One region of the Staphylococcus piscifermentans genome, then DNA from elsewhere that is predicted to be linked to it. Evidence: riboswitches for the same ligand, from Rfam matches in the RefSeq annotation. Region 1 holds a riboswitch; each other region holds the start of a gene.
What was found. Region 1 has a riboswitch for thiamine pyrophosphate ahead of CKV71_RS00960 (3-oxoacyl-ACP reductase). Riboswitches for the same ligand answer to the same signal wherever they lie in the genome.
Positions count from the first base shown of each region.

Region 2: linked by a shared signal. The riboswitch ahead of CKV71_RS09075 (ECF transporter S component) and the one ahead of CKV71_RS00960 (3-oxoacyl-ACP reductase) in region 1 are both predicted to bind thiamine pyrophosphate.
Region 3: linked by a shared signal. The riboswitch ahead of CKV71_RS02245 (thiamine phosphate synthase) and the one ahead of CKV71_RS00960 (3-oxoacyl-ACP reductase) in region 1 are both predicted to bind thiamine pyrophosphate.
Region 4: linked by a shared signal. The riboswitch ahead of tenA (thiaminase II) and the one ahead of CKV71_RS00960 (3-oxoacyl-ACP reductase) in region 1 are both predicted to bind thiamine pyrophosphate.

Region 1 is NZ_LT906447.1:223,723-226,903, forward strand. Features, by position in the region: gene CKV71_RS00955 (LLM class flavin-dependent oxidoreductase) at 1-346, opposite strand, end outside; gene CKV71_RS00960 (3-oxoacyl-ACP reductase) at 562-1,314, opposite strand; TPP riboswitch at 1,423-1,525, opposite strand; gene CKV71_RS00965 (hypothetical protein) at 1,672-1,869, shown strand; gene CKV71_RS00970 (MFS transporter) at 2,126-3,181, opposite strand, start outside.
Region 2 is NZ_LT906447.1:1,950,859-1,954,039, reverse strand. Features, by position in the region: gene CKV71_RS09085 (energy-coupling factor transporter transmembrane component T family protein) at 1-42, opposite strand, end outside; gene CKV71_RS09080 (ABC transporter ATP-binding protein) at 35-1,444, opposite strand; gene CKV71_RS09075 (ECF transporter S component) at 1,457-2,032, opposite strand; TPP riboswitch at 2,136-2,240, opposite strand; gene auxA (lipoteichoic acid stability factor AuxA) at 2,490-3,181, shown strand, end outside.
Region 3 is NZ_LT906447.1:561,324-564,504, reverse strand. Features, by position in the region: gene CKV71_RS02250 (trypsin-like serine peptidase) at 215-1,060, opposite strand; TPP riboswitch at 1,330-1,440, shown strand; gene CKV71_RS02245 (thiamine phosphate synthase) at 1,510-2,082, shown strand; gene thiO (glycine oxidase ThiO) at 2,085-3,181, shown strand, end outside.
Region 4 is NZ_LT906447.1:1,020,528-1,023,708, reverse strand. Features, by position in the region: gene thiM (hydroxyethylthiazole kinase) at 1-309, opposite strand, end outside; gene thiD (bifunctional hydroxymethylpyrimidine kinase/phosphomethylpyrimidine kinase) at 302-1,123, opposite strand; gene tenA (thiaminase II) at 1,120-1,806, opposite strand; TPP riboswitch at 1,873-1,970, opposite strand; gene CKV71_RS04550 (transglycosylase family protein) at 2,083-2,754, opposite strand; gene CKV71_RS04545 (aggregation-promoting factor C-terminal-like domain-containing protein) at 2,976-3,181, opposite strand, start outside.

The DNA of each region.
Region 1 (3,181 bases):
CCAGACTCAACAATTGTCTTGCAGCCGTATAAGGATTCGAGAACGTGCTCGAAATAGTAGAAACCAGTCCCACATGTTGCGTTACTTGTGAAATTGCTGTTAAATTCACAATCGGATCAAACCAGAACGCCGGCATCGATGTATCATCCTTTGCAGGAAAAGATTGATTATCAGCAAAAAATACTGCATCAAATAAGCCACGCTCAGCAATTTGCGCTAAATCTTGATAATAACTAATATCTCCAACACGTTCCACACTCGAATCAGGCATCAGCCAAGCAGCCTGATGATGACCACAACCGAATATGAGGACACCAATATGTAGTTGCGCTTTCTGCTCAGACATTTCCATTCACCTCTGTTTTTATTTTTAAAAAGAAAGCATGAGAAAGAGGGCAGAACTTGAGAGTGCGCCCTCTTGGTTGATAGACGGGGTTAATAAACGGGCTTCAAAGTGCAGGTTTCTCGGTAATAAGTACGCAAGTCGCAAAAATCAAAAAGCGATTTTGTGCTCTTTGCTTCTTATTACTCAAATCTTAACCGCCTTCTCAAGCACCTTGTTTAATTCATTGTCAATCCGCCGTCTACTGTAATATTTTGTCCTGTAATGCCTTTAGCTTGTTCGGAGACTAAATAAACTACCATGTTGGCTACATCTTGAGGTGTTGTCACTTTTTTCAATGGTGTAGTTTGAGCGATTAAATCGAAGACTTCTGGTGTTGTCACCGCACTAGCGTCTGTAGTTTTAAGTAATCCTCCAGAGACGACATTAGCAGTAATGCCGTATTGTCCTAATTCTGAAGCGATATTACGTGTGAAGCCGATTAAAGCTGCTTTCGCTGTTGTGTACTCATGGTAAGGTACAACAGGATTTTGGTATAAATTAGTTCCGATACTTACAATGCTTCCTGCTTGGTGCTCGATGAATTGGGATGCTACGCTTTGCACTACATTGAATGCTGCTTTTAAGGTACCGTCAATTTGTTGCTGGTAGTCTTCCCAGCTCATGTCAGGAAACGCTTTTTGGGCAGTTGGGTCAAATTTGAATCCGACTAATGCGTTATTCACGACTGCATCAATTTGACCGAACTTTTCAGTGCCTTCTTTTACCAAAGCGTCTACTGCTTCGCGATTTGTGACATCTGCTTGTATTGCGACAGCGCGTTCGTTTCCGATTTCTTGAACGAGTTGTTCTGCTGCGTCTTTGCTTTGATTATAATTGATAATAATGTTGTATCCTTGTTCTGCGAGTGTCTTAGTGATTGCTGCACCTAATCCGCGTGCACCGCCTGTTACGAGTACTGTTCTTGCCATGTGAATCCGCTCCCTTTTTTCTATAATAGACATAAAAAAATACGCATGATTGTTAAAATCTGCGTAGGCAAGAGGGCAGTCTGAGGTCAGTATTAAACCTACTCGTTCTGCGGTTATCTCACACTTTCCTACGCTAGTTTCAGCTAGATCAGGTTCAAAGGGTCTGAGGAAAACCTCATCTCAGTTTTAAAAAACACCCCTAGTGCGTATCTTTTTGTTACTTTCAATGTAGCTTGAATTGGAGAAGGTGTCAAGAAGAGGAGTGCTCTGTATGCAATGCGTGAAATTTAGTGAATGAAAGTGTTATGATAAAGGGGAATTCTAGCGGATAATTTTTAAATGAATGGAGGGATTTGAATGTTCTGGTTAGGCATGTCGTTCCCAATTTTAGCAGTCGGCTTCATTGTGATGGCTGTACGTGAAGAAAAGAAACGTAAAGCGAAACAAAAGGAAAAAGAAGCGAAATGGGAAGCAGAAAAAGCACAGAATAATGGTGAAGCAGCCACTAATTCTGCCGAAAATCATTCAAATGCTGAGGAAGAAGCTAAACATTAAAGAAAGCTGGGACATATTAAATTGTCTCAGCTTTTTCGTACTTTGCGGAGGTGGGACAACGAAATCATTTTAATTCATATTATTTCTGTTCTGTTACCTGCCTTGTTGATTTTGATTGAAATGATAAAGGCGAATTTCAGTAAGTATTATAATGGCGACCACACCTGCAAAATAAGCTGAAGTTTGTAATAGAAGCGATGTTTGTTGAATAAACAGTATGGTGTATAAAAGTGAACACTTATTCTGTACAAAACTCCTAATTATCAATTTCACTTTGCTTCATAGAAAGTGAAAAGTAAATTAGAGTTAACAAAATGAGAATCGCGACAGATAAATATACAGCAGACTGAGAATAATTAAGCAGTAAGCCAAATACTAATAACGATAATGGTGTTAGAGTTTGAACGATAGATTGCGTCAGTGAAAATACCCGACCTTTATAATTTTCTTCAATATAATTTTGCATATAAATTGAATAGGGGATATTCACTAATGGTAAAGATACCCCGATTACGAAATAAATTACAAATAGAATTATAAATCCTGTAGTTGAGGTAAGATTAAATAACAAAGCAAGTCCAAGTGTCAAAACACCGATAAACTGAATACCAATGGCAGCCTGTGTAGGCGCTTTAAGTTTGTTTTTAATTGGAAATACAGAAAATAACAATGAAACAGCAAACATACCCACAGTGAATGAGGATTCTACAATTCCGAATTGTTGAGAAGAAAGTTTCATAGTTTGTATAGAAATAACCGGAATACCTACAACTATAGAATTGATTAAAAAATTAATAATGAGTGCAATACTGATGAATTTTAATAGAATTTTATTTTTGAACAAGTAAGAGAATCCTTCTTTAAAATCTTCTGTTAAACTTTTTTCACTCGTTACCATGACTCTATCCATGGTTAAAAAGAAAATAAATAGTATAGAAATTGATTCAGTAAGTACGTTTAACAAGGCGAGATATTGAATAGAAATAAATGCAATCAAAACACCACCGATAATTGGTGCAAGGAAACTAATCCCACTGCTATAAGTTTGTCTTAAAGAAACAAATCGTTCCATATCATCTTGAGAAATATTTTTAATATTAGCGTTTACAATCAAACTAATTGCACCATCTGTTAAATTGAGAATAATACCTAATACGATAATGTAATAGAAATACGTATTAAATAGTGGGATAAATAATATTAAAGCTGTTATATTGATGATCTGTGAAATAATAATAATCTTTTTATTGTTATATTTATCTGTCCATATGCCAAATAAAGGTTGGCTAATAATTGAAGAAATTACAATTAA
Region 2 (3,181 bases), 890 kb from region 1:
ATTATCTACAAAGGTGAAATAGCGTTTCCATGCCTCATACATTGTCTTCACCTGCCGTTTCAAATAGTTGTTCTTCGCATAGTAAATGATCTCTTAGCTCAATACGTCTTGTAGGGTAACGCTCAATAATATGGGGATCGTGCGTTACCATGACAATCGTCTGACCTTGTGCCACACGTTTTTGGAAAAGTGATAATAAGTTGAAAGTATTATGACTGTCTAAACCGAATGTAGGTTCATCCAATAGAATAATATCAGCTCGAGAACTTAAAGCTGTTGCAACACTTAAACGGCGTTTTTGTCCCATCGACAATTCAAAGGGATGGTGGTCACGCACCGCTTCCAAATTCAACAAGTCTATCAACTTCTCTGTTTCTTCTTTTGCATTTTCGCCACTAAAGTTGATAAAGATTTCTTCGTAAACAGAATTAGTAATAAATTGTAATTCTGGATTTTGATAAACCAAATACATATGTTGAGCAGCTTCTTTAATCTTATGCAGTTGCTGACCTTGATAAGTCATTTTACCGCGATATTTAATTAACTGCATCATAGATTCCAACAACGTTGTTTTGCCAGCACCATTTTTTCCAGTAATCGTAATCCACTCGCCTGGGCCTACAGCTAATTCTGGAACCTGAATCAGTGATTTTTTTCCGCGTACAATCTCACCATTGCTGAATTGGAAATCAGGTTTGATGTGAGTCTCTGATGACAAAGTGCTTTCAGGAGCATAATCCCAAGCATGCGGATGCCACACGCCGTATTCAGTCAGTAGTGCTTCATGTTGATGCAAAATCACATCAGGAGAATCATCTGCAATAATTTCTCCGCCGTAATTCATTAAAATAACGCGATCGATATGTTCCCAGATGTGTTCAACTTTGTGCTCTACAATCAGCACGGTCTGGTCTTGCCACATATCTTTAATGTGATTCCACAAGTCTTCAGTCGCATCTACGTCCAACATAGCTGTCGGTTCATCTAAGAAGAGGGTATCCGCTTCTTGCAGCACTGTTTCTGCAATGGCTAACTTTTGTTTCATGCCGCCGCTTAATTTCTGTACAGTCTGCTTAGGTCCCACATCTAAATCCACTGAAGCTAAAGCCTTCTGAATTAAGTCATCCATGTCTTTGCGCGGTACTTGCTTGTTTTCTAATACAAAAGCAAGTTCTTCATAGACCTTGGGCATGCAAAATTGTGTATCTGGATCTTGAAAGATGACACCGCTATTTAAATCGACTTCTAACTCATCATATTTCATCGGTAATTCTATTAAATTCGGAACGATGCCACTTAAGACATTCAGCAATGTACTTTTACCGCAGCCTGAAGGTCCTAATAATAGGACCTTTTGCTTATCTGGAATTTCGATATCTAATCCATCAAAGGTTTTTTCAGGCGCATTTGGATATTTGAGTCGTAAATTTTTTGCACGTAACAAGGTAAATTCTCCTTACAAATTATCGTAATCTTTTTGAGAAGCAGGTCTGAATAATTTCGTCACACCCGTCTTATCGAGCGCTTTCACTAAGTAATAAGGGAAGAGACCTGCAAGCACAATACCGCTGACACAACGGAAGAATACATATAAGAATAAGTTCCAGCCAGCTACTTCGCCTAAATAACCATAGTAGAAGTCGATAGGGAAAGTAACTAATGCTGCAGCTAAACCAGCAAGCATTGCGACCATCACAGAGCGTGATTTATAACGGAAGATAGCAAAGATAATCTCACAAGCTAAACCTTGTAATAAACCATAAACGATTGTTGCAATATCAAAGCGTCCCATGACGATAGTTTCACCGGCACCTGCTGCAAACTCAGCAAGTAAGGCAATACCCGGTTTAGGGATGATGAGGTAAGCTACGACTGCTGCCGCAAACCACATACCATAAGAGAGCTCCTCTAGATGTAATCCAGTCACTTGCATCGCTTTGTATACGAAGTTCCAGATGTTGTAGATGATAGCGAAAATAACTGCAATTAATACAGTTACCAAGATATCTGAAAGTTTAAGTCCTTTTGACATGATCAATAATTCCTCCTAAATATAAAAAAACACACAAACTTGTCTAGCAAGCTGCGTGAAATAGGCATCGGAACAAACCGGCATAACCCTTAACCAAATTGCCGGCAGATCTCCTGCACTTTCCTACGCTAGTCTCAGCTAGATCAGGTTCAAAGGGTTTGAAGCAAAACTGCTTCATCTCAGTTACGAAACACCCCTAGTGCTTTTCTTTATTGATTTATACTAAATGTATGCTTTTTAAGAGGAAATGTCAAGATGATTTCAGTAACAGAAGCCTTGAGGCGCCCACAATTTCATTCGATTTTTCTAAGTAAGCATTTTCATAGAAATTTAGGGTATTATCCGATTGAGTGCAAGGAACAATTTCGATATACTATGTACTACCATAGAATGATTTATTACATTCTCTAAAGACACAACACTTATGTTCCTATATAATAATTATGAGGTGAAAAACATGTCGTATATAAAGAAGCACGCTGAGATCATTTTTAGTTTGATTATTGGCATTGTTTCACTTTTCATTGGAATCATAATATTATTAAACGTATCCTTTATCCATAAACTTGCTAAAGGCGGCAAGGCCGATATACATATCTACAACGTATGGGATTTCATCAATGCATTCTTCGGAGAAATCATCCGGATTATGAGTCGATTTATCGGTCAATTTCCTGTTTTTAGTGCCATCTTTATTATAGTGTTCGGCATTGCATTGTTATGGATTGGTTATTTGTTATTTATGACGACGAAATATGATTATGATATCTCAATTTTCTTCCTTATTATAGGAATTCTCTTCTTTATTATTACTATTATCTTGATGACCCAAGTTTATGGGTTTGCGGCCATTATATTTGTGGTGCCGTTTGTGGTACATACAGGATATATAGTATATAAAGATGAATTGAATCATAATCATCGAAAAGAACATTATTTATGGATTATTTGTGCTTACGGTATCAGTTACTTAATCACGCAAATTGCTTTGTACGGACGTATTGAAAGTCATGAAATTGCAATGATTGATATTTTAAGTGTAAATGCATTCTTTATTGTAATGTGGATTTTAGCACAAATTTCGATTTGGAATTTCTTGTTCTTGCGCAGATCTTTACCGCTGACGAAAGCGGAATTAGGGGAAGAGAT
Region 3 (3,181 bases), 340 kb from region 1:
ATTATCGTCATCTTTGCTGCGATGGTTTAACCAATATGTAAACCACACATCTTCCTATCGTCGAAACGATAAAAGTGCATATAGTTTCTAATGTTCTTAACAACATTATGGCACACCAAACCCCTTACTACTGCTATAGTAAGGGGTTCTTTTCGGTATTATTGGTGGTTATCGTCAAGAGTGGAACAGAAATAATAAGTCACTCATAATAATATTATTTAATATGTGTACGAACAAAATTACCTGTTGCACCATTCATCGCTTCGCCGCCAGCCATTTCAGCTTTAGCGTAATTAGTAGTTGAATTAGCCCATAAATTATAACCGTATGTTCTCAAACCGAATATTTGATAACTGCCGTTGACCATAGGTGAACCTGATGCGCCTGCACGGAATTTATCTTTCGTTTGTAATTCAGTACCATTGGAAGATCTTTGAATGAAGCGGAAACTACTCCAATGTGTTTTCGTATTGTCACCGTTCTGCCAAGGATAGCCTACTGAATATAATTTCGTATTATATTTCAAACCATTAATTTGCGCATTCGAAGCTAATTTTAAAGGTGTCGCGTATTTCGACATCTTTTCTTTTGTATACACTAGCGCTACGTCTGCATTTGGTACTTTCACAACTTTCGTAGCATGGAACGTATATGGTTTTCTAGCTCCGTCTCTCGCCATATCAAATGTGATGTATTTAGGGTTTGCGGCAACCCCTTTCGCAGTATCAATGACATGTGCGTTTGTCACCAATGTATAGTTTCCGATTACTGTCCCCGTTCCCATACTGTCTTTGCCGCGACCTTTCCAGCCGTCTTTATTACTAACGCGCCCCACTGCTTTATACTTTGTATTCATAGTATTCGAAATATGATGGATGTCCAAATTACTATTAGAAATTTTCTTTGCTTTCGGATAAGCAGTCGACTCATTATAGTTGCTCATACCATTATAGTAATAACTTCCTGCTGCATGCGCTTCCTCTCCGCCTGCTCCTGAAAAAGAAAGACCGACCACAGCACATACTGTGATGATACCTGCTTTCAAACCTTTAACTTTCATCTTAAAATTGCCCCTTATTATTAATTTCGAAATGAGTGGTGTCGTATTTAAAGTTATTTTCAGTTTACTTTTAAAAAAAGAGAAAAGCAATATCTGATTTACTTCATCTCTCTCCATCCCCTATTGCTTTTTCTGCCATCTTGCTTTATGATGATTTTGTAAAGTAATGGTGAGGCGGAACGAATCCGTCACTCTCGTGCATTAACACCTCGCTACACGTTTTGTTAGTGCTGATAATATGTATTACTTATTGAAATGAATAATAACAATAAGTCCACTGGAAGTGCCTGTTCTTACAGGCTGAGATCCTCATGGCAATGAGGAAATTCTTGGAACCTGATCCAGTTTATACTGGCGTAGGAAAGTGGCGTATTGCACTTTTTGATGCGCTGTTTTTCTATGGAGAAACAGTGCTTTTTTATTTGGATAATTTTAAGAAGGAGTACATTATGTATATTGCAATTACGCCCTATCGTACTTTGACCCAAGCTGATTTAAGGCATTTCATCGCTATTGCGCCGGCGATTGACCATTTGATATTTCGCACGCCGATGCAACAAGAAGATTTGAAAAGGTTTCTGGAGCGCTTGCTTCAAGCTGGTTTTCCTAAATCTAAAATCACGGTGCATTCTGATATGGAATTATTACAGAAACTTGATTTAAGGGCGATTCATTTTCGTGAGCATGATGAACGTGCGTTTCAGTTTAAAGCAACCCATTCTCAAATCATGGTCAGTATGTCGACACATAGTGCTGCAAGTGCACAAGCTGCCGAGGCACATCACTTGGACTATGTACTTTTCGGGCACCTCTTTTCCACCAAATCCAAACCTGGAAAAGCGCCTAGAACTCAAGCAGAAATCACAGCAGTGTTGCGGGTCGGTATCCCGGTGGTAGCGTTGGGTGGTATTAATGCGGAAACGGTAGGCCGTGTCCCGTCTGGATTCGCGGGTATCGCAGCGATTTCGTATTTTATGGAGAATGATTTGGAGACGTTGTGTTCAGCAAAGGAGGCTGAGTAAGGATGTTTGATTTAGCGATTGTTGGAGCGGGTGTAATCGGTATGTCGATTGCCCGTCATTTGAAGGATAGCGGTATGCGTATTGCGTTGATTGACCGCGATATTGAGGGGCAGCATGCGTCTTATAAGGCGGGCGGTATGTTAGGAGCTCAGAATGAATTTAAGGAAGATAGTCCGTTATTTCGCTTGGCTCTGAAGTCTCGTGCAAAGTTTGGTGAGTTGAGTAAAGCTTTGCAGGAGGAAACAGGTATCGATATTCAATATCAGCAGAATGGATTAATCAAGATTGCGACGGAGGAAGAGGACGTGGCTTCGTTGCAACAGCAATATGAATTTCTGCATGCGCATGATAAGGATGTAGAGGATTTAAGCGAGCACGATTTAGGTGAGTTGACGCATTATTTGGTGAAAGGTGCGCAGGCTATGATGTTTGTCCCGCATGATCATCAAATTAATGCGAACCATTATACAAAGGCTTTGCATGCGGCGTTGCAAGCTGAGGATGCAGTGGAACGTTTCGACCATACGAATGTGGAAGAGATTAAGCGTCAAGGCAACCATTACAGTATCGCAGTAGAAGCTGAGGGCAAATCTTCTGTGCTGCAAGCTGAAAAAGTAGTAGTGGCAGCAGGTGCTTGGGCCGGCTTCTTAACGGATAAACCGGAAATCAAAGAGACCGTAAGCGGTGTGAAAGGTGAAGTCGTCTTGGTGAAAAATGAAGAATTGGATTTGAAACACACTTTATTTATGACCAATGGCTGTTATATTGTACCGAAACCGCCCCATCGTTTCTTAATTGGTGCGACCAGCTATTTCAATGATTATTCGGTCGGTGTGAGTACTGAAGGCAAAAATTGGCTGCTGCATGAGGCGATTGAGCGCGTGCCTGAATTGGCGTCGAGCCGTGAGTTGAAACATTGGTCCGGCGTGCGACCTTGGACTCCTGGTGAACAGCCGATTATGGATGAAACGGACCCTAATTTATGGGTAATTACCGGACATTATCGTAATGGAATATTGTTGTCACCGATTATCGGAGAGTTGATGGCAGAATGGTTGAAATTCGGCGAGCGTCCAGAAGAATTGGCACCATTCGCAAT
Region 4 (3,181 bases), 800 kb from region 1:
ACAGAAATCTTTACGATACTGTGACGCCCCTACTGCCACTGGGTCAAAAACTAAAGGTGTATCTGTTTCATTGGCAATCTTGCCGTTAGTCAACATCGCATGCTCATGATCTTTAGTTAAAGTACCAATATTGATTAAGACACTGCCTGCTACCGGGTAAAAATCCTTTGCCTCTTGAGGCGCTTCACTCATTGCGGGACTCGCACCTAAACTTAATAAACCATTAGCTGAAAAGTTCTTAACGACATCATTGGTATAACAAATTACTAACGGGTGTTCTGATCTGATTTGATTTAATACATTACTCATCATCTAGTCCTACTTTCTTCATATACGCGAAATGGTTCACAGGTCCTCTGCCTTGGCCGATTTCCGGTGTATATTTAATACTTAAAGCAATAAAATCTTTAGCCTTTTTAACTGCTTCATAAATTGTTTTGCCTTTTGCTAATTCAGCTGTAATAACCGCTGAGAAGGTACAACCAGTTCCATGTGTGTGTTTAGTCTCATAACGTTCACTTTCGAAAACTTCTAACCCCTCTTTTGTAAAAAGGTAATCCTTCGCAATGGCTTTATCCTCAATGTGTCCGCCTTTAATAACTACACCTTTACAGCCGATATCGTTAATAAAGATATCTCCAGCTTTTTTAATTGCATCTTCAGTATCTAGTTTGAAACCTACTATTTCTTCAGCTTCTGGTAAATTCGGTGTAGCCACATCAGCTAACGGCAACAAGATTTCTTGCAATGCATGTTTACCTGCATCATCCATTAAAGAATCGCCGCTTTTAGCAAGCATAACTGGATCGATAACATAAGGAATTTCTGGATGCTTTTTTAAATACTCTCGAATCAATTCCATCATTTCTTTTGTTGCAATCATTCCTGTCTTAATTGCTTGAGGTAATTCATCATCAAACACACTATCTAGCTGTTCTTTAATCCATGATACCTCTAAATTATGAATATGTTGAACGCCTTTGGTATTTTGCGCCACAATACTGGTAATTGCGGCCATTCCATATACACCACATGCATGAAATGATTTCAAATCGGCCATTACTCCTGCGCCGCCTGTAGGATCTGTACCTGCAATCGTTAAAGCTATTTTAGGTTTATTCATACTCTTTCTCCTCCAAATTGCCATTTTTCACTTGTATAAGCCATATTGAAAAAGTTCAATTCGTGAACTGTACTTTGTAAATAATTTTCTCTTACTTCGTTTTTCTCTGCTTCTGACATATGAGCAATGAGTTGGTTCATTAAATCATCTAATACTTCTATTAATGGGTCCATTTCGGTATTATAAAACTCAAACCATTTTGCTAAAATGGAATCTTTATTTAGTTCTGGATCTTTCATAGCACGTTTGGCAATCATTGCGTATACGTAAGGACAAGGTGCCATTGCGGCAATCGCGTACGCAGCATTTTCATGCGCATAAACGTTATAGTACATATGCTTAATATAATGATCACCACTTGGAGGCCAAACCTTTTTTTGAACGATTTCGTTGTAATTCTCACCAATATAATCAGCCATAAATTCATGTGCTTCTACTTCGCCATTCACAATAAATTGAATTTGATCAACTAGAAAGCGTACGCTGCTTAAATCTGGCATTTTAGGGATTAATAGTGCGTAGATATTCGCAAACTCTCTTAAATAAGACGCATCAGCACGTAAATATTGACGTAATGCTTCTTTCTCAATATTTCCTTTTAATAATTCTTGAATGAAATGGTCTTGATAAATTTCATCAATAATAGGTTGTGCGTCTCTTTCTAATGATTCAGCAAAATTCATTTCTAAATCCTCCCAATAAAAAACTGCAAACCTTCGCAGGAATGCAGTAAAATATTTAGAATCTTTATTCTTAATATACTACTTTCCTACGTTGGTACGAACCAAATCAGGTTATAAGGGTCTAGTACAACTATCTCAGCCATAAGGCGCCCCTAGCAGTTTTATATAATTTAATGTTTAATACAGTTTAAATGTATCAAACCCCTTAGTGTTATGCAATATTAAAGAATTGAAAAAGAAAAAGCCGAGACAAAAGTCCCGACTGTAGTTTAAATATTAATATGCCCAGTGGCCTGCACCGTTACCATTATCCCATAAAGTTAACGCTGCTTGGTCTTGAATATGTTCTGGAGCACTAGCTGGGTTAACACCTCTCCAACCTGCTGGCGCTACTGCATCCCATGTAGTTTGTAAGAATTGATATTTACCTGCTGCGCCTGAATAAGGGTTAACAGCATGGATATCACCACGTGATTCACGGTATACAATTGATTGTAATGCTGCAGGAATGTTGCTAGATCCGCCTGAATATGATTGAGTTGGTGCACTATAACTTGTTGATTGTGTGTTATAGCTGTAATTTGAATTATTGTTATAAGATTGTGATTGTTGATTTGTTACCGGAGCTGCTTGTTGTTGAACTGGTGCTGCTTGACTAGTAGTTACGTGATTTGGTTGCTGAACAGTTCCAGCTGCTGCATAACTCCATTCCCAGTGTGTACCATTTGATTCAAAATGGAAGTCATAACCTTTGTATTCGAAATTAAATTCATAAGCACCCGCTTGTACTGGATGTTGATTTAATTCTGCAGGATTATTTAATGCAGTTTCCGCTAATTTAGTTTGTTCTGTTGTATTTAACTCAGCTGCATCAGCGTTATGTGATGCTACTCCTGTTGCTAAAAATGCCGCTGCCGCTACTGATGATGTTACTAATAGTTTCTTCATTTAATAAAAATCCTCCTATAAGGTAAAAACTTTATATGATTAATTTGCTATATTTATAATACCATCTAATAGGATAACATAGGTTACAACAATATAAATAGTTTGTTTCATAAGTTACATATGTATTACAAAAAAGCGGATTCTGTCCTTAAAATAAGAACGGAGTCCGCTTTTTGGATGTAAATTATTTAATTAAATTTATTGATTACAGCGTTATCGGCTTACCACCAACCATGAGATGCACGGAAAGCAGTCGCACTTGCAAGAGAACCATAACGAGAGTTTGCATAGTTAATCATGCCTTTAGTTTGAGCTGCTACTGATCCAGTTCCCCAACCTTCTTTAGTTTGACCTAAGCCTCGATATCCTAATTCGTTTACTGCATTAGGGTTACCGCCTGATTCAGGCATTACAATTGTATTCCACA